One region of the Streptacidiphilus sp. MAP12-20 genome, then DNA from elsewhere that is predicted to be linked to it. Evidence: riboswitches for the same ligand, from Rfam matches in the RefSeq annotation. Region 1 holds a riboswitch; each other region holds the start of a gene.
The links. A riboswitch is a leader RNA that binds a small molecule or an ion and turns the genes downstream of it on or off. The one in region 1 is predicted to bind cyclic di-AMP.
Positions count from the first base shown of each region.

Region 2: linked by a shared signal. The riboswitch ahead of ABIA32_RS32465 (NlpC/P60 family protein) and the one ahead of ABIA32_RS14830 (family 16 glycosylhydrolase) in region 1 are both predicted to bind cyclic di-AMP.
Region 3: linked by a shared signal. The riboswitch ahead of ABIA32_RS13140 (NlpC/P60 family protein) and the one ahead of ABIA32_RS14830 (family 16 glycosylhydrolase) in region 1 are both predicted to bind cyclic di-AMP.

Region 1 covers NZ_JBGCCK010000009.1:198,435-205,447, forward strand. The annotation lists gene ABIA32_RS14805 (TIGR03086 family metal-binding protein) at 1-460, opposite strand, end outside; gene ABIA32_RS14810 (MarR family winged helix-turn-helix transcriptional regulator) at 524-1,018, shown strand; gene ABIA32_RS14815 (nitroreductase family protein) at 1,097-1,669, shown strand; gene uvrB (excinuclease ABC subunit UvrB) at 1,761-3,884, shown strand; gene ABIA32_RS14825 (TerD family protein) at 4,021-4,602, shown strand; cyclic di-AMP (ydaO/yuaA leader) riboswitch at 4,689-4,875, shown strand; gene ABIA32_RS14830 (family 16 glycosylhydrolase) at 4,874-6,076, shown strand; gene ABIA32_RS14835 (TerC family protein) at 6,267-7,013, shown strand, end outside.
Region 2 covers NZ_JBGCCK010000039.1:12,800-19,812, reverse strand. The annotation lists gene ABIA32_RS32475 (hypothetical protein) at 1-406, opposite strand, end outside; gene ABIA32_RS32470 (protein phosphatase 2C domain-containing protein) at 524-1,273, shown strand; gene ABIA32_RS32465 (NlpC/P60 family protein) at 1,475-2,515, opposite strand; cyclic di-AMP (ydaO/yuaA leader) riboswitch at 2,526-2,675, opposite strand; gene ABIA32_RS32460 (isoprenylcysteine carboxylmethyltransferase family protein) at 2,926-3,537, shown strand; gene ABIA32_RS32455 (SDR family oxidoreductase) at 3,576-4,328, opposite strand; gene ABIA32_RS32450 (ArsR/SmtB family transcription factor) at 4,394-4,741, shown strand; gene ABIA32_RS32445 (SRPBCC domain-containing protein) at 4,738-5,169, shown strand; gene ABIA32_RS32440 (hypothetical protein) at 5,190-5,480, opposite strand; gene ABIA32_RS32435 (hypothetical protein) at 5,725-6,237, opposite strand; gene ABIA32_RS32430 (discoidin domain-containing protein) at 6,358-7,013, opposite strand, start outside.
Region 3 covers NZ_JBGCCK010000008.1:151,845-158,857, forward strand. The annotation lists gene ABIA32_RS13130 (NYN domain-containing protein) at 1-798, shown strand, start outside; gene ABIA32_RS13135 (NlpC/P60 family protein) at 947-1,984, shown strand; cyclic di-AMP (ydaO/yuaA leader) riboswitch at 2,285-2,442, shown strand; gene ABIA32_RS13140 (NlpC/P60 family protein) at 2,453-3,499, shown strand; gene ABIA32_RS13145 (C40 family peptidase) at 3,785-4,876, shown strand; gene ABIA32_RS13150 (hypothetical protein) at 4,876-6,177, shown strand; gene ABIA32_RS13155 (glycosyltransferase 87 family protein) at 6,131-7,013, opposite strand, start outside.

The DNA of each region.
Region 1 (7,013 bases):
CGGCGGCCAGCAGCTCGGCGTCAGGCGCGAAGCCCAACCCGAGGGCGCGGGCGACGTCCCAGCCGTGGACCACGTAGTCGAGCAGGTGGAAGCCGAGGGCCAGCGCGGCCGGAAAGCTCTGATCGCGGGCGAACTCGGCGAGGATCAGGCCGCGGTCGGGCTCGGTGAGCTGCGCGAAGGCGGCGACGACCTGCTCGGCCGCCGCGTCGTACTGCGCGACGAAGTCCGCGTCGAGCGACGTGACGGCCCACTGCGTGAGGTCTTCGCCGCGGCCGAGCGCCGCCGCCGCGAAGCCCCTGTGCTGGGCCGTCATGTGCGCGAGCAGGTCGCCGAGGGTCCAGTCGGTGCAGGGGGTCGGCCGGGGGAGGTCCGCGTCGGTGATCCGGCGGACCAGAGCGACGCTTTCGCGGATTGCCTGCGCGTGCAGGCGACGTAGGTCGTCGAATTTCGCCGGAGTCACATTCATAAGCATGTGCTTACGATGTGCTCAAGCATATGAATTGTCAACCGGTACGTTCGTGACATGGCTCAGAAGGCGCAGGGGACGGCCCGTCCTGATCTGGCGGCGATGATGGTGCCCTTGGGGCGTGCCCTGATGGCTGCCGAGCAGCCGATCCTCGACGCGCACGGCGTCAGCATGTGGGCCTACGCGGTGCTGCTGCGCCTCGACGCGACGCCACTGCGGACCCAGGCGGCGCTGGCGGAAGCGATCGGCGCGGACAAGACCCGCATCATCGCGGTGCTCGACGACCTCGCGGCGCGCGGCCTGATCAGCCGCGAGCCCGACCCGCTGGACCGCAGGGTCCGCCTGCTCGCGCTGACCCCGGAGGGGCGACGGGTGCGGGACGCGGTCCAGGCCGCGATCCAGATCGGCGAGGAACGCCTGCTCGGTCGACTCCCGGCCGCGGACCGTGCCGCTTTCCTGCGCGGCCTGCAGGCGCTCGCCGCACTGCAGGACCTGAGCCTGACCGGGCCCGCGTCCGAGGCCGGGCCGGGGCTGGGCGCGTCCGTCACCTGACGCGCGGCCTGCCGCCCATCGCGGGAAAGCGGTAGCCGGAGCGGAATACGCCGCCGGCGCGGCTCGTTGCACCCGCACATGCGCAGCGATCTTGAACGGTCCGGGCCCGGAGCGATTCACCCCCTGTTGGCCGGGCGGTTCAGCCCTGACAAGTTCGACCCGTTTGGGGCCGTGGACGACGAGGCCCTCGCGCTGCTGCTGGAGGCCGCGCGCTGGGCGCCCTCCGCAGGGAACTCGCAGCCGTGGGGCTTCTTCGCGGCCCGGCCGGGGGAGTCGGGACATGCTCGGGTGCTGCGCCACCTCGCCCCCAGCTCCGCCCGCTGGGCGACCGACGCGGGCCTGCTCGTGGTCACGCTGACGCGCCGTTGGGTCGGCGATCCGGGGATCACGTATTCCGAGTTCGCCGACTACGACCTCGGTCAGGCGGCGGCCCACCTGACCGTCCAGGCGCAGGCGCTGGGCCTCGCCACCCACCAGTTCCGCGCCTTCGACCTCGACGGCCTCACCGAGGAGCTCCGCCCCGATCCCGGCTGGGCGATCGTCTCCATGATCGCGATCGGCCGCACGGCGGAGGAACCCGCCCTGACGCGCGACCGCCGCGCCGTCGCCGACCTCTGCGCGGCCCCCTGGGCCGAGTCGGCCCGAGTGTAGGTCACCGTCAGACTGTTTTCCCCGGGCTTTCCGCAAAGGCCTTTCGGCCGTCGGAGCCGATTTGTCAGTGGTGGGTCGTACGGTTGGTGCCGTGAGACCCATCACCGATCTTCAGCGGTCCGTGGCGCCCTTCGAGGTCGTCAGTCCCTACCAGCCCAACGGAGACCAGCCCACTGCCATCGCGGAGCTGGAGCGCCGCGTCCGCGCGGGCGAGAAGGACGTCGTGCTGCTCGGCGCCACCGGCACGGGCAAGTCCGCCACGACGGCGTGGATGATCGAGAAGCTGCAGCGCCCCACGCTCGTGATGGCGCCGAACAAGACGCTCGCCGCCCAGCTGGCGAACGAGTTCCGCGAGCTGCTGCCGAACAACGCGGTCGAGTACTTCGTCTCGTACTACGACTACTACCAGCCCGAGGCCTACATCGCGCAGACGGACACCTACATCGAGAAGGACTCCTCGATCAACGAGGAGGTCGAGCGGCTGCGCCACTCGGCCACCAACTCGCTGCTGACCCGGCGCGACGTGATCGTGGTCGCCTCCGTCTCCTGCATCTACGGCCTCGGCACGCCGCAGGAGTACGTCGACCGGATGGTCCAGCTCAAGGTCGGCGACGAGATCGACCGCGACGCGCTGCTGCGCCGCTTCGTCGAGATCCAGTACAACCGCAACGACGTCGCCTTCACCCGCGGCACCTTCCGAGTCCGCGGCGACACGATCGAGATCTTCCCGGTCTACGAGGAGCTCGCCATCCGGATCGAGATGTTCGGCGACGAGATCGAGGCGCTGAGCACGCTGCACCCGCTGACCGGCGAGGTCATCAGCGAGGACGAGCAGCTGCACGTCTTCCCCGCCTCGCATTACGTCGCCGGCGCGGAGCGGATGGAGCGCGCCATCACCGGGATCGAGGCGGAGCTGGAGACGACGCTCGCCACGATGGAGAAGCAGGGCAAGCTGCTGGAGGCCCAGCGGCTGCGCATGCGCACGACGTACGACATCGAGATGATGCGGCAGATCGGCACCTGCTCGGGCATCGAGAACTACTCCCGGCACATCGACGGCCGCGATCCGGGCACCGCGCCGAACACCCTGATGGACTTCTTCCCTGAGGACTTCCTCCTGGTCATCGACGAGTCCCACGTCACCGTGCCGCAGATCGGCGCGATGTACGAGGGCGACGCCTCGCGCAAGCGCGCGCTCGTCGAGCACGGCTTCCGGCTGCCCTCGGCGATGGACAACCGCCCGCTGAAATGGGAGGAGTTCGTCGAGCGCATCGGCCAGACGGTCTACCTCTCGGCCACTCCCGGCGCCTACGAGCTCTCCCGAGGCGACGGCCAGGTCGAGCAGATCATCCGGCCCACCGGCCTGATCGACCCCGAGGTCGTCGTCAAGCCGACGGAGGGCCAGATCGACGATCTGATCCATGAGATCAGGCTGCGCACCGAGAAGGACGAGCGCGTCCTGGTCACCACGCTGACCAAGAAGATGTCCGAGGATCTGACGGACTACATGCTGGAGCTCGGCATCCGGGTCCGGTACCTGCACAGCGATGTCGACACGCTGCGCCGGATCGAACTGCTGCGCCAGCTGCGCGCCGGCGACTACGACGTGCTGATCGGCATCAACCTGCTGCGCGAGGGCCTCGACCTGCCCGAGGTCTCCCTCGTCGCGATCCTCGACGCCGACAAGGAGGGCTTCCTCCGGTCGCCCACCTCGCTGATCCAGACGATCGGCCGCGCCGCCCGTAACGTCTCCGGCCAGGTCCACATGTACGCCGACCGGATCACCCCGGCGATGGACCGCGCCATCTCCGAGACCAACCGCCGCCGTGAGATCCAGCAGGCCTACAACGCCGAGCACGGGATCGACCCGCAGCCGCTGCGCAAGAAGATCGGCGACATCCTCGACTCCCTCGCCCGCGAGGACATGGACACCGCCGAGCTGCTCAGCACGGGCTACCGCCAGTCCGGCACGGGCGGCGGCAAGGGCCAGAAGGCACCGGTCCCGGCCCTCGGCGCGAAGGCAGCGGCAGCGGCCGGCAAGAAGGGTGCCAAGAGCCTGCCTGCGGCCGAGCTGGCCGATCTCATCGGCGAACTGACGGACCGAATGCACGCCGCTGCGGCTGAGCTGCAGTTCGAAGTCGCGGCCCGGCTGCGCGACGAGGTCAACGAGCTCAAGAAGGAGTTGCGCCAGATGCGCGAAGCGGGCATCGCCTGACCGGATGGCCCGCTGATCGGCCCCGGCGGGTCCGTGCTGATCCGTTCCCACGCGACCCCCAGGTCGTAAGGTTCAAGCCTAGGGATGAGAGGCCGCGGCGGCCGACGCCGCGGATCGATTCGGGGAGGGCCGAGCCATGTCGGTGAGCTTGAGCAAGGGGCAGAGTGTCAGCCTGGATAAGGCGGCGGGCGGCGGCTCGCTGACGGTGGTCCGGATGGGCCTCGGGTGGCAGGCCGCGCCCCGCCGCGGGCTCTTCGGGATGCGCCGCCGCGAGATCGATCTGGACGCCTCGGCCGTCCTCTACGCGGGCGGCTCGCTGGCGGATGTCGTCTTCTTCCAGCACCTGGTCAGCAACGACGGCTCGGTCCGCCACACCGGCGACAACCTGGTCGGCGGCAGCGGCGGCGAGGACGACGAGTCGATCATGGTGGATCTGCACCGGGTTCCGAAGAAGATCACCCAGATCGTCTTCACCGTGAACTCGTACAACGGCCAGAGCTTCCAGGAGGTCCAGCGGGCCCACTGCCGCCTGGTCGACGAGATCAAGGGCCAGGAGCTGGCCCGCTACACGCTCGACGGCGGCGGCGCCCACACCGGCCAGGTCATGGCCAAGGTCTACCGGGACGCGAACGATGGTTGGCAGATGGCCGCGATCGGCGTGCCGGCGCAGGGGAGGACCTTCCAGGACATGCTTCCGGTGATCGAGCAGAGCCTGTGAGATAGCCCTCAATCGTAGGGAGAATGTTTGGTTGCGGTCATTCAATCTGCCTAACCTGCGCAGGTCCGCTCCCATCGACGGACCCCAGCGTCGGGACGCCGAATCCTGCCCCTCGCCGCCGGGTCTACGAACACCACGGGCCGGAGCGGGGGAACCAGGTGCACGCTGCCTCGCCATGTCGCGAGGCTTGGGGTGAAGCCGCGTCCGCGCGGCCGGGCTACTCTCACGGCCCGAATCCGACAGCTCACCTCGCAGGCGTCGGAGAGGCGCCATGCATCCCACCCTGTCGACCCCTGCCCGCATACTCACGTTCGGCGCCGTGCCGGCCCTGCTTCTCGGCGCGGCTTTCGTGCCGCAGGCCCAGGCGAGCACCCCGCGCGTCAGCGAGACCGGCCTGTCCGCCACTGTCAGCGGCAAGACCGCCACCGCGACCGTCAAGGTCAGCGCGACCTCCTGCGTGACCGTGCGCAGCCTCGGTGTGGCCGTCCGCGACGCGGCCGGCAACAACCTGGACTTCCCGCAGTGGCGCAGCAACGCGCGGATCTGCCCCTCCGGCCTGACCTTCCACGCGGGCACGCGGACCTTCGCCCCCGGCCACTACACGATGATGGGCGCCTACCTCGACGCCAGCGGCTGGCACAACCTGACCGCGAAGACGCTGACCATCGGCTCCAGCTCGACCCCGACCCCGGCCCCGAAGCCCACGCCGACCCCCACGCCGACGCCGAAGCCCACGCCGACTCCGGTGCCCGCCCCGAGCGGTGGCAGCGCGATCCCGGCCGGCGTCGCCTCCTCCACCACCCCGATCTGGTCCGACGAGTTCAACGGTCCGATCAACTGGGGCCAGCGCTGGGTCGGCGACAGCTCCTCCTCCTACCAGTACGGCAACCACAACCCCAACGACAACAAGCTCGACTGGCTGGACACCAACGACGTCACCGTCGCGAACGGCGTGGCCACCTTCACGGCCCAGCCCAGCTCGCACACGCTGGAGAACGGCAAGCAGGCGTGGACGACCGGCATGCTGACGACCGAGGGCTCCAAGGAGGGCTTCCAGGTCAAGACCGGCGACTACGTCGAGGCCCGGATGAAGCTCCCCACCGGTGTGGGCGCCTGGCCGGCCCTGTGGACGTGGAAGAACGGCAACGGTGAGATCGACTCCTTCGAGTACCACCCGGACAACCCGAACCTGCTGGAGCTCACCAACCACGTCACCTCCGGCTCGAACTACTTCACCGACGCGAACGCGGTGAAGCCGGGCCAGTGGGTCACCATCGGCACCAAGTACGGCGCCAACTCGGTCGACTGGTACGTCAACGGAGTCAAGGTCTACTCGGACGGCAACGGCGTGGGCGCGAACTGGTCTGCCTACCTGATCCTCAACCTGTCGCTCTCGGCCGGCCAGTACCACGCGGCCCCCAGCGGCAGCACGCCGATCACCTTCTCGGCCGACTACATTCGCGTCTACCACTGAGCATCTCTCGGCCTTTGCCTCCCCTTTGCTGTCTTGTTAGCCTGGCAAGGCAAGCGGAGGGGAGTACTCCCTAGAACGACGTCCTCGTCAACACGGCGGTGCCCAGCACCGCCCGGTGGCGTCGGCCCTGCCAGGCAGGGCGGAGGAGACCTCCGGCAGACAGTTGTGCCTGCCGGAGGAGCAGCCGTTCATGGACGCGTCCGTGGCCATGTGGGCCACCACCATCGCCGTACTCGCCGTACTCATCGCCGCCGATTTCTTCATCGGCGGCCGCAAACCCCATGAGGTCTCGCTGCGCGAGGCCGGTCTCTGGACCGTGGTCTGGGTCGTGCTGGCGCTGCTCTTCGGCGGCTTCCTCTGGTGGCACTCGGGCGGCGGCCCGGCGGCGGAGTTCTTCGCCGGGTACATCACCGAGAAGTCGCTCAGCGTCGACAACCTCTTCGTCTTCGTGCTGATCATGGGGAAGTTCGCCGTCCCGCCCGCGTATCAGCAGCGGGTGCTCACGGTGGGCGTGCTGATCGCCCTGGTGTTGCGGGCGATCTTCATCGCGGCGGGTGCGGCCGTCATCGCGAGCTTCTCCTGGATCTTCTTCCTCTTCGGCGCTTTCCTGATCTGGACCGCCTGGAAGCTGATCAAGGAGGCGCGGGCCGATCACGCCGACGACGCCGCCGAGGAGTTCGAGGAGAATGGCTTCCTCAAGGCCGTCGAGCGGCGCTTCCCGGCGACCGAGGGGTATCGGGGCACCAAGCTGCTCGTCGTCGAGAACGGCAAGCGTCTGATCACCCCGATGCTGGTGGTGATGCTGGCGATCGGCAGCACGGACGTGCTCTTCGCGATGGACTCGATCCCCGCGATCTTCGGGCTGACGCAGGATCCGTACATCGTCTTTACCGCGAACGCCTTCGCGCTGATGGGCCTGCGCCAGCTCTACTTCCTG
Region 2 (7,013 bases), on a different contig from region 1:
CCGCTGCGGGGGCGGTGAGGACGCGGACTGCGTAGGGGCGGAGGCTGTCCTGGCTGTGCTCGCTGCCGTAGCCGAGCGCGGCGAGCGTGCGGACCAGTGCCTCCGCCATCACCAGCCGGACCGAGGTGCCCGCCGGGGAGTCCGCACCGACCTCCGGGTGGGTGCGCCAGTGCAGCCAGACGCCGCCCACCGCGTCGTCGAAGGCGTCGACCTCCACCTCGACACCGGCCAGGGCCGAGGGCGTGACCTCGTAGGGCTTGGCGTTCAGCCCCGCCGTCAGCAGATCGCGCTCCACGCGCGCCGCCAGCCGCAGCAGCGCGGCCGCGGCCGGTGGAGCCAGCCTCCTCGGCCCCATCGTCGGGCCCGTCGCCGACCCGGTCGACTCGTCCCGGTACTCGCCATCCATGGCACGAGCGTAGAGAAGCCTCCCGTGTCCCCGGGGCCACTCGCGGCATGATCGGAGAAGATCGCATATGCGGGTTCGCCGCCCGCCACCCCGACAAGGAAGGCCCGAGGACCCACCGTGGAGATCAGCTACGTCTGCGAGCCGAGCCCGGACGCCGCCGCCAACGAGGACTTCGTGCTGGCCGGGCCGGGATTCGCCGCCGTCCTCGACGGCGCGACGCCCAGCGGCCTGCCGACCGGCTGCGTCCACGACGTGCCGTGGTTCGTCGCCCGTCTCGGCGCGCAACTCGCGCAGTTCCTGCTGACGCATCCGGGCGAGCCGCTCCCGGAGATCCTGCGGCAGGCCATCCTGCGCACGCGGGATCTGCACCCCGAATGCGACCTGGAGAACCGCGACAGCCCGTCCGCGACGGTCGCCCTGTTCCGCGCGGACGCCGTCGCGGACCGGCTGGACTGCCTGGTCCTGGCGGACTCCCCCATCGTCGTGCGCAGCGCCGACGGCCGGGTGGAACTGATCGAGGACAACAGGATCGACCGCCTGCCCGCCTACGACCGCGAGTCGGTGAGCGCGCTTCGCAACGCCCCCGGCGGGTTCTGGGTCGCCTCCACCCGCCCGGAGGCGGCGGAGCAGGCCGTGACCGCCTCCTTCCCGCTGGCCACCGTCCGGGAGGTGGCGGCGATGACGGACGGCGTCAGCCGTCTGGTCGAACGCTACGGCTGGACCTGGACCGAACTCCTCGACGCCCTCACCACCGACGGACCCGCCCACGCGCTCGCCGCCGTCCGCAAGGCCGAACTCGCGATGCCGGACGGCTCGTTCCGCGGCAAACGCCACGACGACGCGACGGTCCTCCTCGCCCGGCGCTGAACCCGTGCGGGCCTCAGGTGGAGGCAACTCCAGGGGCGCGAGGCTCTGCTCGATGAACTGCCTGCGCGACAAGCCACCCACCCACCCACCAACGTGGCAGGCCGAACGAGCAGGGCCATCCGCACACGGTGGTTTCTCGCGCACGCAGTCAATCGAGCAGAGCCTCGCGCCCCTGGACGTGCAACTACAGCGCGTGCACCGCTAGATGTGCCGCATCGCGTAGATCGAACCGATCTGCGCCATCGGCTCGTAGCGCACGTACGCGCCGGTGTGCGGGGCGTGCAGGATGATGCCGTTGCCCGCGTACATGCCGACGTGCTCGCCGCCGTTGAAGAAGACCAGGTCGCCCACCTGGAGGTTCGCCGTGGAGGTCACCGGCGTGCCGTAGTTGACCTGGTCCCAGGTGGTGCGGCCGAGCTGGTAGCCGGCCTGGGCGTAGGACCACATCATCAGGCCGGAGCAGTCGAACTCGTGCGGGCCGGTCGCGCCCCTCAGGTACGGGTCGCCGATCCGGGACTGCGCGGCACGGAACGCGGCTGCCTCGATCGAGTCGCCCGGCTGGGCGTTGCCGAGGTTCGCCGTCGACCCGTAGCCGTGGCCGCCGCTGATCCCGCCACCGCCGCCCGTCACCGCGGAGAGCTGCCGCGCGGTCAGCGAGTTGAGCAGTTGTTGGGTCTTCTTGACCTTCTCGTCCGCGGCGGCCTTCGCGGCGGCGGCCTCGCGGGTGGTGGCGTCCAGTGCCTGGAGGGCCGCCTCCGCCTGGGCCTTCTCCTTGGAGAGTGTCTGCTCCTCGGACCGCAGGGCGTCGAGCTGCGCGAGCTGGCTGCCCGTCACCTGGTCCATCGCGGACGCCTTGTCCAGGTACTGGCCGGGGTCGGCGGTGAGCATCAGCTGCACCGTCGGGTCGACGGAGCCGTTCTCGTACTGCGACTGCGCGATCGAGCTGACCGACGCGATGAGCTCGTTCACCTTCGCCTGGTGCCGGGAAATCTGGTCCTGCAGCAGCGCGGCCTTCTGCTCCAGCCCCTGCGCCCGCTCCTGCACCTGGTCGTAGGCCTGGACCGCCTTGTCGGCCTGGTTGTTGAGCTGGTCCAGCTGGGCCTTCAACTGCCCCGTCGTCGGGGTGGGCGCGGCGCTGGAGGACTGCGTGGTGAGGGCGACCCCGGTCGCGGCGACAGCGGTGATCATGGATATCCGGGCGCGGTTGCGGCTCGGCGCGGCGGGACGGCGGTGGGACGCCACTCGGGCGGACTCCTTCTTCCTACGTCCGCCTACCGGGTGAGCTGACGGGTTCGGGCCGGAAGTTGGCCCTACGACATCTCACGGCCCCACTTCGACCGACCTGATGCCGATTCACCCCGAGGAAAATGGTTCCCCGGCTCCGATTCAGCGGCCCGGCCGGGGTCGGCCCTGCCGCCTCGTCAGACTCGGCGGTTCCGTCGCGGTCGCCCGGCCTTCGGGCGATCGACGTCGCAACGGTTCGGCCCCGACCCTAGTTGTCCGATCGTGACCATAGCAATATCTGATGGGTCAGATCCTGACCGAATTCCTACCGGACCACGCCAATCGGACACCCTCTCCACCCAGCCGTCCACCGCGCCGTCCACCCCAGGGTGGTGGACCGAGGAAGCGCGCTCAGCGAGCCTGGGGGCATGAGCGCGATGGAGACAGCGGTGCGTGACGTGGTGGCGGGTTGCCTGGCGGTGTTCGCGGTGACGTGGCTCGTGGGCGCGCTGTACTTCGGGGCGCGAAAGTCGGGCGGGCTGCGCCGTTGGCTGGCGGGCGTGCGCGGGTCGCTGCCCGCGCGGCTGGGCCTGATCGCGGGGGTGGGCGTGGTCCTCGCGCTGAGCGGCGGCGGGCGGGGGCCGTTCTGGCGGCATCTGGAGTACTGGCAGCCGCTGCTCGCCGTGGTCGGCGTCGTGGTCGTCGTGGCGTCGACGGCTCTGCTGGTCTGGGCGAGGTGGGTGCTCGGCACCATGTGGGCGAGCGTGCCGCTGGTGCAGGAGCGGCACGAACTGCGGACCAACGGCCCCTATGGCTATGTCCGGCATCCCATCTACACGGGCTTCCTCGGCGTCGTGCTCGGCGGCATGCTCGCCGACGGCTTCGGCGTCTGGGTGCTGATCGCCGCCGTCAGCGTGCCGTGGCTGCTGCACCGGGTGCGCGTCGAGGACCGGCTGATGGCGGCGGAGTTCGGCGAGCAGTACGCCGCCTACCGCCGCCGGGTTCCGGCGCTGCTGCCGTTCACCTCGCGGCGGCGGTAGCGCCCGGCCGCCCCGGGAACGGACGGACGGACGCCCCGTCAGTCCAGCTTCTTCAGCCCCTCCGCCGTGGGCTGGTAGGCGCCGGCCTCAAGGGCGGGGTCGGTGGCCAGGGTCGCGATGGCGGCGCCGATCGCAGCCGGCGAGAGGACCGGGCCGAGTCGGCGGACGAACTCCTCCTCGTCGACGCCCGACCGCTCCGCGTAGGCGTGGACGCCGGAATTCCCCACGCCGCTACCCGGGGTGAGCGGCGGCAGGATGCTGCGGAAGCTGATGCCGAGCCCGCCGCGCGCGGACTCCTCGGCCGCGTAGGCGGTGAGGAACCTGATGGTGGCCTTCGCGCCCGCATAGCCCCCGCTCACCGGCGAGCCGCGCAGCGCGGCGCCGCTGGAGACACTCGCCACGATGCTGCCGGGGTCGAGCGGGAGCGTCAGCGCCTGCCGCGTCCAGTGGAAGGCGTGCTGGACATCGACCTGCCAGTGCCGACTGAAGCTCTCCCAGTCGTACTCCTGGACCGGGCGGCCCAGCGGCACTGCCCCCGCGTTCAGCACGAGGACGCGCGGCCGATACTCGGCGAGCAGCCTCTCGGCGACGGCGGGGTCCGTCGCATCCTCGGCCACGGGGACGAAGTTCGCCCCGAGCCGCTCACGCAACTGCTCCAGTTCGGCCTTGTCACGGGCCACGCCGACGACACGCGCGCCGGCCGCGCACAGGACGGCCGCGGCCTCGCCGCCGAGGCCGCGGCTCGCGCCGGTGACGATCGCGGTGGTGCCGTTGAGATCAGGGACGGTCATGGCCACTCCTTCTCATACATTCAACCTCTTGGTTGAATGTACCTCCCGCGCTAACATTCAGCAATATGGTTGAGCGTTCTTCCGCACCCCTGGATCTCACCTACATGGCCCTGGCCGATCCCACCCGGCGGGCCATCCTGCAGCGCCTGCGCCACACCGAGGCCCGGGTCACCGAGATCGCCGAGCCGCTGCCGATGTCCCTCGCCGCGGTCTCGAAGCACATCATCGTGCTGGAACGCGCGGGCCTGGTCCGACGCGAGATACGCGGACGCGAGCACTATCTGAGCGCGAACCCGCAGCCGCTCGCCGAGGCGGAGCAGTGGATCAGCGAGTACACCCGCTTCTGGGAACGCCGCGCCGACGCCCTGGCGGCGCACCTGGAGGAGCACGCCGCCGAAAGGAGCACGCCGTGACCGAGGCCGTCGTGCGGGTCACCCGCAGCCTGAAGGCCGAGGCGGAGGACGTCTTCGACGCCTGGACCAATGCCGACCGGCTCCAGCAGTGGCTCTGCCCCGACCCTGGCATCGTCGCCGAGGCCGCCTGCGACCCCGTGGTCGGCGGCCGGTACCGCATCGTCAAGATCTTCGAGTCCGGCGCCGACACCGTCACCGGCGAGTACCTCGTCGTGGACCGCCCCCACCGCCTGGTCTTCACCTGGGCCGCCGACAGCACCCACGGCCGTACCACCCAGGTGACGGTCACGCTGCGCCCGGAGGGCGCAGGCGCCACCACCGAGATGACGATCACCCACGAACAGCTCCCCGGCGGCGACTTCCGCGACCGCGCCACGGTGATCTGGGGCTCGATCGCGGACAAGCTCGCCGCCCTGCTCGCTCCGTAGGCCGAAGTGGGCACCCGTTCTCAGAGGTCAGCCACACACCGGGCGTCGAGGACGTCGACCATGCGCAGGAGCTTCGCCCGGACGCGGGCGGCCTCGGACGTGGGGACGATGACCTCGACCGTGGCCGGGCCGCTCGGCGGGGTGCGATAGGAGAGGGAGGTGACGCAGTGGGGGCTGAGAACTGCGGCGACGCGGCCCAGTAGGCCGCGCGTGGGCATGACGGTGGCGACGATCAGCTGCTGCTGGGCGACGGCGACCGGAACGGCGAGGGGAACGGCCACGGGAACGGCGACGGCGGTGTCAACGGACATGGGTGCTCCAGAGCTGACCGATGGCCCGTCGGGTTCGCGAGCCAAAAGGAAAGACCCCTCGCGGACGCGAGAGGTCTGGGTGCCGGTGGCGGGGACAGGTCCGATGGGACTCAGCCCGGCAGCGGCACGCCGAAGCAAATAATGAGGACAGTGCTCATGGGACCCAGGATGACACCCTGCCCCCTCTGTGGGACGGACCGTCTCACAGAGTGGGCGGGGCGGGGCTGGTGCGACCGCGGTCAGGTCACGGCTGGCCGACGTAGCGGACGGTGAGCGTCGCGGAGCGCGCGCTCGGGCTGGTCGGCACCGGGGAGAACAGGACCGTCCCGGTTCCGGAGCAGGGCAGCACCAGCGAGGTGGGGATGGCGACCTTGACCGCGTAGTAGGTCAGCGTCACGGGCGCGGTCGTGGCGGAGGGGCCGAAGCCGGCGTCGATCCGGTCGGCGGCGGTCCCGGTGTAGCCGACGTCGGTCGTGCCGCTCGCGGGCGCGGGCAGTACCTCGACCGTCTGGCCGGGCAGCGGGTGGCCGGTCACGCCGGGAAGGACCGGCCCGTAGCAGGCCATGTTGATCTGGGCCTGGACATCGGTGCCGTTGACGAGCCCGGTGAACAACTGTCCGGGGCCGATCGGCGCGGGGTCGACGACCCCGGTCGCGCTCGCCGTCGGTACGCAGACGGCGGTCAGCGCCAGCGCCAGCGCGGCGGCACCGGCGAGTCGGATCGTGCGGGGAAGGGGAGGAACGCCTAAGCCTGCCATGTCTTCCATGCCTCCTGGTGAGAGAGCCAGTCAGAAAACGCGTGAGCAGAACGGGAAGCGGTCGCGGCCCGGCCGCCCCGCCCGCCATGGTGGGGCGGCGGGCGGAGCGAGCGCAACGGTTCAGTGCTGAACAGTGGTGGACAGAGAGAAGTCGGCGAAGAAGGAGTGGGTCGTGGTCAGCGGCCCCCAGCTCGTGTCGTGGCCGCCGTAGAAGGTGGAGAAGAAGACACCGCTGAACGGGATCGATCCGATGCCGGACGCCGCGCCCGGGAAGGACGCCGCCTGCGCGCCGTCGAACCAGACGGTGATGTCGCCCGTGGACCGGTTCACCAGTTGCTCGACGGTGTGCCAGTTCCCGTCGGCGAGCCACTTCCAGTCGCCGACGCCCAGGTCGACGCCATAGCCGGTCGGCCCGGAGTTGGTCGGGGTGTAGAGGTAGACCTCCCCGTTGTTCGGGACGCTGTTCGCGCCGCGCCACATGTAGCGGGTCGACCAGCCGTTGCCGTGGTTTCCGCCGGACTCCTGCCCGATGACGCCGCCGTAGAGGCCGGGGAGCTTGCCCGCCTTGCCCCAGTCGTAGCCCGCCGGGAACTTCAGGTGGTACTTGAGGTCCAGGGTGGCCGAATTCGACAGGGCCGAGCCGCCGCTGAGCGCGCTGAGCTGGGTGTAGAACTGGCCGCCGCCCGGGTTCGGGCAGTTGGCACAGGAGTTGGCCGAGGAGCCCGCGCCGTAGGTGACTTCGAGCGCGCTGCCGCCGCCCGGCGCAGTGGAGTCGG
Region 3 (7,013 bases), on a different contig from region 1:
CGCCGTCAGCTGCGTTCGCTCGCCGCCGACACCAAGCGCGCCGAGGCGGCGACCCGCAAGGCCACCGTCGAGCTGGAGGCGCTGCGCGCCACCGGGGCAACGGAACGCGGCGCGCAGGACAGTGAGGTGCGCCGACTCAAGCACCGCGTCGGCGAGTTGGAGGCGGCGCTGGAGGCGTCCCGCCGCGCCGCGCGGGAGGGCCGCTCCGCGGAGGAGATCCGGCTGCGGCTGCTGCTCGACACCGTGGTGCAGGGCGCACAAGGGCTCCAGCGCGAGCTCGGGCTCGCGCCGCTCAGCGGGCGTCCGGCCGATTCGGTCGAGGCCGTCTCCCCGGTCGCCGCCTCCCCGCACGACGTCGCGCGTCGCGCGATCGAGGGCGACGACCCGGCGCTGCTGGAGCAGTTGCTGCAGCTGCCGCAGGTGCACCTGGTGGTCGACGGCTACAACGTGACCAAGACCGGCTGGCCGGACATGCCGCTGGACCGGCAGCGGCAGCAACTCCTGCGTGGTCTGGGTCTGCTGGCGGTGCAGACCGGCGCCGAGGTGACCTGTGTGTTCGACGGGCAGGATCTGGACGGGCCGATCCCGATGGCGCCGCCGCCGCGCGGGGTCCGGGTGCTGTTCAGCCGGACCGGCGAGACGGCCGACGAGCTGATCCGCCGACTCGTGCGCGCCGAGCCGGAGGGCCGGCCGGTCGTGGTGGTCTCCACGGACCGCGAAGTCGCCGATGGAGTACGCAAATCGGGCGCAAGGCCCGTTCCGTCCACGATGCTTCTGCGGCGCCTGATCCGATCCTGAGCTGCGATCTTGAGGCTTTGTTAAGAGAGAGGGCTGCCGGGGGAGACAACAGGCCCCGTGGCTCACTATCCTCAGCTCTCAACGTCCGTACTCGTGTTCTCTCTTCGTGCATGCGGGCGTTTCCGCGTGTGAAGGGATTGCATTCGTCGTGGCTTCTCACCGCCGTCTTCGCCAGGCCAGCCGTGCCCGCGTCTCCGTGCTGACCGCAGCTGCGGCGACCGTCGTGGCCCTCTCGGCCCAGACCGCCGCCCAGGCGGCCCCGGCGATCTCGACAAAGGACGCGCAGGCGCAGGTCGACGCGGACCAGAAGGCCGCCTCCGGCATCACCGAGAAGTACAACAACGCGCACACCCAGCAGCAGGCGCTGCAGGCGCGGGTGGCGATCCTTCAGGACGAGATCGCCCGGCAGCAGGCGCAGGTCAACAACGAGCTGGCCAACCTCGGCCAGATCGCCAACGCCCAGTACGCCACGGGCGCGGTCGACCCGACGGTGCAGCTGATGCTCTCCAGCGACCCGAGCACCTTCCTGCAGAAGGCCGGGGCCGAGAGCGAGCTCACCGCCAGCCAGACCGGTTCGCTGGAGCAGCTGGTCGCCCAGCAGGCCACGCTCAACCGGGAGAAGGCCCAGGCCGCCGCCGAGCTCGCGCAGGAGCAGACGCTGCTTCAGCAGATGAGCACGCAGAAGACGCAGGCGCTGGCCAAGCTCAAGCACGCGCAGTCGGTCCTCGACGCGCTCACCCCGACCCAGCGCGCGGCCGTCACCGGTGGTGGCGGCTACGGCTCGACCCCCTCCGGCGGCAGCTACAGCGGACACATCGACCTCAGTGGCATATCCGCGGCCGCGCGTACGGCGATGGAGGCGGCGATGAGCCGCATAGGCAGGACGCCCTACCTGTGGGGCGGCTCCACCCCGGCAGGCATGGACTGCTCGGGCATGGTGATGTGGGCCTACGCCCAGGCGGGCGTCTCGCTGCCGCACTCCTCCTACGCGGATGAGTCGGTGGGCAGTTACGTGCCGAGCCTGGCGGACGCGAAGCCCGGTGACATCATCGTGATGGAGAGCGGCGCGCACGTCGGCCTCTACGCCGGCAACGGGATGCTGCTCAACGCCCCGCAGTACGGCTACGACGTCACGGTGCAGCCGATGTCCTACTTCGGCGGCATTGTGGCGATCCGTCGGATCTGACACGCCGACGGCTCTGTGAGTCAGCTCACACGCAAGTGACTCCTGGTGCGCGAATGACCGATTTGACCACCATGTCGTCGGCGTCCGGTCATGTTGTGACTACAGAGCGTCCATGAGCTGACGAGTCGTCGAAAGTGATGAGAGTTTTTACTGACAAGGATTTGAACCGATCACGGTTGGGTTACTAGGGTCATGGCCTGAACCACCGTGCGGTCGTTCGCCCAACCCGGGCGGCAGCGGAGGTTACCGTCGAGTTCGACGAAGCGGCAGGGCCGACCACGGAGACGTGCGGAGCCCGTACTGGGGAAGCCGTCGAGTCGGAGCCGGGGAACCAATTCCCCCGGGGTGAATCGACGCCAGGACGGCCCGGTGCGATCCCGGGTCCGTGAGGCGTCGTAGGGCCGACTTCCTGGCCCGAACCCGTCAGCTCACCCGGTAGGCGGACGTAGGAAGAAGGAGCTCGCCTTCGTGGCGTCCCATCGTCGTCCCAAGTCCCCCAGTCGTGCGCGCATATCCGTGCTGACGGCCGCCGCCGCCACCGCTGTCGCGGTGTCCGCGCAGAGCGCGCAGGCCGCGCCGAAGCCGACCACGGACCAGCTCAGGGCTCAGCTCCAGCAGCTGAACACCGAGTCCGACCAGGCGATCCAGAAGTACGACGCGGCCCAGGCCCAGCTGAAGACCCAGCAGGCCGCGGTCAACACGCTGCAGGACCAGATCGCGCGCTCCCAGGCGGCCGTGAACACCAAGATGGACGCCCTGGGCCAGGTCGCGAACGCCCAGTACGCCAACGGCTCCGTCGACCCGACCGTGCAGTTGCTTCTCTCGTCGACGCCGGACCAGTACCTGAACCAGGCGTCCTCGCTCGGTCAGATCACGGACAACCAGGCGACCGAGATCAAGGCGCTCCAGAGCGAGCAGCACACGCTCGACTCGGAGAAGGCCACGGCGGAGCAGACGCTCCAGCAGATCGAGGCCACCAACAAGCAGCTGGCCGCCAACAAGGCCGAGGTCCAGAAGAAGATCGCTGCGGCGCAGTCGCTGCTCGACTCGATGACCGCCGCCCAGAAGGCCGCTCTCGCCGCCGCCGGCAACCAGGGCAGCACCGCCGCCAGCCGCGGCACGGGCTCGACCGGTCGGCCCAACCTCGGCAGCGCCAAGGCGGGCAACAGCGTCGAGGCCGCCGCCTTCGCCGCCGCGCAGACGCGTCTCGGCGACAACTACGTCTGGGGCGCCACCGGCCCGAACGAGTTCGACTGTTCCGGTCTCATGGAGTGGGCCTACGCCCAGGCCGGCGTCTCCATCGGCCGCAGCACCTACGACCAGATCAACTCCGGCACCCCGGTGGCCTCCGAGGCCGACCTGCAGGTGGGCGACCTGGTCTTCTTCAACGGCAACTCGCACGTCGGCATGTACGCCGGCAACGGCATGGTGCTGCACGCACCGCACACCGGAACCGTCGTCAAGTTCGAGCAGATGAGCTGGATCGGCTCCGTCTACGCGATGCGCCACATCTGAGCACGCGCTCTTCCGCGAGAGCCCGCCGTCGACCTGTCGACGGCGGGCTCTCGTGTTGCTGCTCCGTTCCTGGTCCAGCCGTTCACTCGGACGGGCGTGCGGCGGTGAGTCCCTTCGAGGCGTGTCGGCCCCGGTTCGGGCCCCCCGCTCCGCTGCGACCTGCTGATTCGTTCGTTTGGGCGGGATTCGCTGCCATTTTTCAGGCTCTGGGAGCTTGGACTGCTTCTGTCCCACTCGCTAGCGTCTGCGGTCGGTCGTCGTCCCCGAGGAGCGGAGAGCGAGCAGGTGGCGTCCCATCGACGAGGAAAACCGGTCGGCCCGTCCGTGCTGTCCCGAGCGGCGATCACGGTCGCAGCGGCGACGGCCGCGATGCTGTCGGCTCCCGGCGGGGCCGACGCGCTGCCGGGGCCGTCCGGCGGCAGTGGTGCGGGCGCAGGTTCGAGCGGGGGGCCGGGGAGCCCCGAGGACGTGCGGCGGCAGGTCGACGCGCTCTACGCGCAGGCCGAGGCGGCGGGCCAGCGGGCCGACAGCGCGCAGGAGCAGGAGGCCGCGCTGCTGCGCCGGGCCGCCCTGCTCCAGCAGCAGCTCGCCGAGGAGCAGCAGCGGGCCAACGCCGTCGCCGCGCGGCTCGGCGCGCTGGCGAGCGCCGAGTACCAGCGCGGCGGCGGGATGGACCCGGTGGTGCAGCTGATGTTCAGCGCCCACCCGGAGGAGTACCTCAGCCGCGCCGCCTCCCTGGACCAGGCGGACGCGAGCACGGCGGCGGAGCTCGGTCGGCTCCGCTCCTACGAGCGAGAGCTGGAGCAGGGCCGGGCGGAGGCCCTGGATCAGTACGCCGAGCTGGAGCAGCTGCGGCGGTCGATCGCGACCGGCAAGGCCGAGGCGCAACGTCGGCTTGGCCGGGCTCGGGCGCTGCTCGGCTCGCTGACGGCCGGTCAGCGCGACCAGCTGCAGCAGCAGGAGGACGCCGCCGCGCAGCTGGCCGCGCAGGCGGCGGGGACGCCGTTGCCGATCGGCGAGGGGCCGGCGAGCGCGCGCGCGATGCTGGCCCTGGCGGCCGCACGCAGCGCGGTGGGGCTGCCTTATGTCTACGGAGCGACGGGCCCCGGCGCCTTCGACTGCTCCGGTCTGATGTACTGGGCCTGGCGGCACGGCGGAGTGGCGCTGCCGCGGACCTCGCAGGAGCAGGCCTTCGCGGGGCGGCGCGTGCCGCTGTCCCAGGCTCGTCCGGGGGATCTTGTGATCTACTACGGTGATATGCACCATGTCGGCATGTATGCCGGGAACGGCATGATCATCCACGCTCCGTACCCCGGCGCCCGGGTCCGCTACGAGAGCGTCCGCGACATGCCCGCCGTCGCGGTGGTCCGCGTCTGATGCCGGGCTCCGGTCCGAGCCGTCGCCGGGTGCTGGGTTACGCCGCGAGCCTGGCGGTGTTCGGCGGGGGCGGCACCACGGCCTGGCAGGCCTGGGCCGACGCCGGGGAGGACCGGCGCGAGCAGCGCCTCGCCGGGGTGACCCGCACCCTCGGACGCCGGGCGGCCGCCGTCCTGGCCCGCGACGCACGGGCGCTGGCCGCGACCGTCGTGCCGACACCCGGCGCGGCGGAGCTGAGGCGGCGTCAGTACCAGCTGGTGGCCAATCTCACGCAGGTGCCTCTGGCGCAGTGGAGCTACCGCGTCGCCGCCCTGGACGCCTACCCGCTGCCCGCCGTCGTCGGCGGGGGCGAACGCGTGGCGGTCGAGGTGGAGCTCGGATACCGGCTCACCGGCTTCGACGAGCAGCCGGTGACCGCCACCCAGTACCTGACCTTCGAGCGGCAGCCGGACGGCGACTGGCTGCTCGCCGCCGACGGCGACCACGCCGGCGCGGACGTGCAGCTCTGGGATCTCGGCCCGGTCCGCGTCGTACGCGGCCGGTACAGCCTCGTGCTCGGGCTGCGCGAGCAGGCGGTGCTCGCCGCGATCGGTGCGGAGGCGGACCAGGCGGTGCCCGCCGTCAGCGCGGTGTGGGGGAGCGGCTGGGGGCAGCGCACGGTACTGATCGTGCCGCAGAGCGCGGACCAGTTCGGGGCGCTGCTCGGCGCGGACCCGGCCGGCTTCGCGAGCATCGCCGCGGTGACCACCGGCGAGCTCGGCGCGGCCGACCGCGGCCGCACCGAACGGATCACGGTCAATCCCGCCGCCTGGGACGGCCTCAACGCGCTCGGCCGCCGCGTCGTCACCACCCACGAGACCACCCACGTCGCCACCCGGACGCAGACCGAGCGGTGGACACCGCGCTGGCTCTCTGAAGGCGTCGCCGACTGGACCGGCTACCTCGGCACCGGCCGCACCCCACGAGAGATCACCCCCGAGCTGGGCGCTGTGGTCGCCCAGGCGGGAGCCGCCGCGCCGACGCTGCTCGCGGCCCTGCCGACCGACGCCGCGTTCGACGGCGGGGCGCCCGGGACCGGCCTGCAACAGGCCTACCAGGAGGCCTGGTTCGCCTGCCGCAGCGTGGTCGAGCGGCACGGCCAGGACAAGCTGGTCGCCCTCTACGCCGCGGTTGCGGCGGACGGCGGCCACGACGGCCAGGACGCCGTGCTGGACCGGGCCCTGCGCGCGACGCTCGGCGTCGGCACGGTGCGGTTCACCGAGCAGTGGCGGGCAGATCTGCTGGCAGCGCTGCGGCCGTAGCCGTAGCCGTGCCCAAGGCCGTCGGAGCCGCGGTGGGCGCGGGGCCGACCGTCGAGCGCCAGAGCCGGACGCAGGCCAGCACGGCCGCCGCCAGCAGCAGCAGGTTCCGCGAGGTGATCAGCGCGGTCCCGAGCACGGTGCGGTTCACCAGATCGCCGAACATCACCGGGAACTCCAGCGTCGTCAGCGGCACGGCCGCGACGAGCAGCCAGGCCACCGGCCGCTGGCAACTGCCCTCCACGGTCAGACAGACGGCGGCCACGCCGATCAGCCAGACCAGGTACTGCGGGCTGATCACCCTGCTGGTCACGGTGAACAGCAGCACGGCCGCCAGCCCGGCGTCCGCCGCGGTGGCCCTGGACCACCGGCGGGCCCGCAGCCGCCACAGCACCAGGAAGCCGAGCGAGAGCGCGCTGAGCGCGAGCATCAGCTGGCTGATCGCGTGCACGTGCGGGCCGAGGAACTCCAGCGAGCCGTAGTGCATCTCGGCGTGCCCGGGCCAGCGCAGGAAGAGCGAGGCGAAGTAGAAGGGCAGCGCGCCGAGCGACTCGATCTCGATGCCCCGGTTCTGTTGGAAGTCCAGGAAGGAGAAGGCGCCGGTCATCGACACCGCGATCAGGAAGCAGACCACCGCGCCGGTGACCGCGCAGGAGATCCAGACCCGCGCCCCACGCCGCCCGGGGGCCGCTCCGACCAGCAACAGCACCGGCCAGACCTTCAGCAGCGCGCCCAGGTTGGCCAGCGTCCCCGCCAGCCGTGGCCGTTCGGTCAGCGCCAGCAGCGCGGCCATGGCCACCAGCGTCACCACGAGGTCGAAGCGGCAGTAGACGACCGGT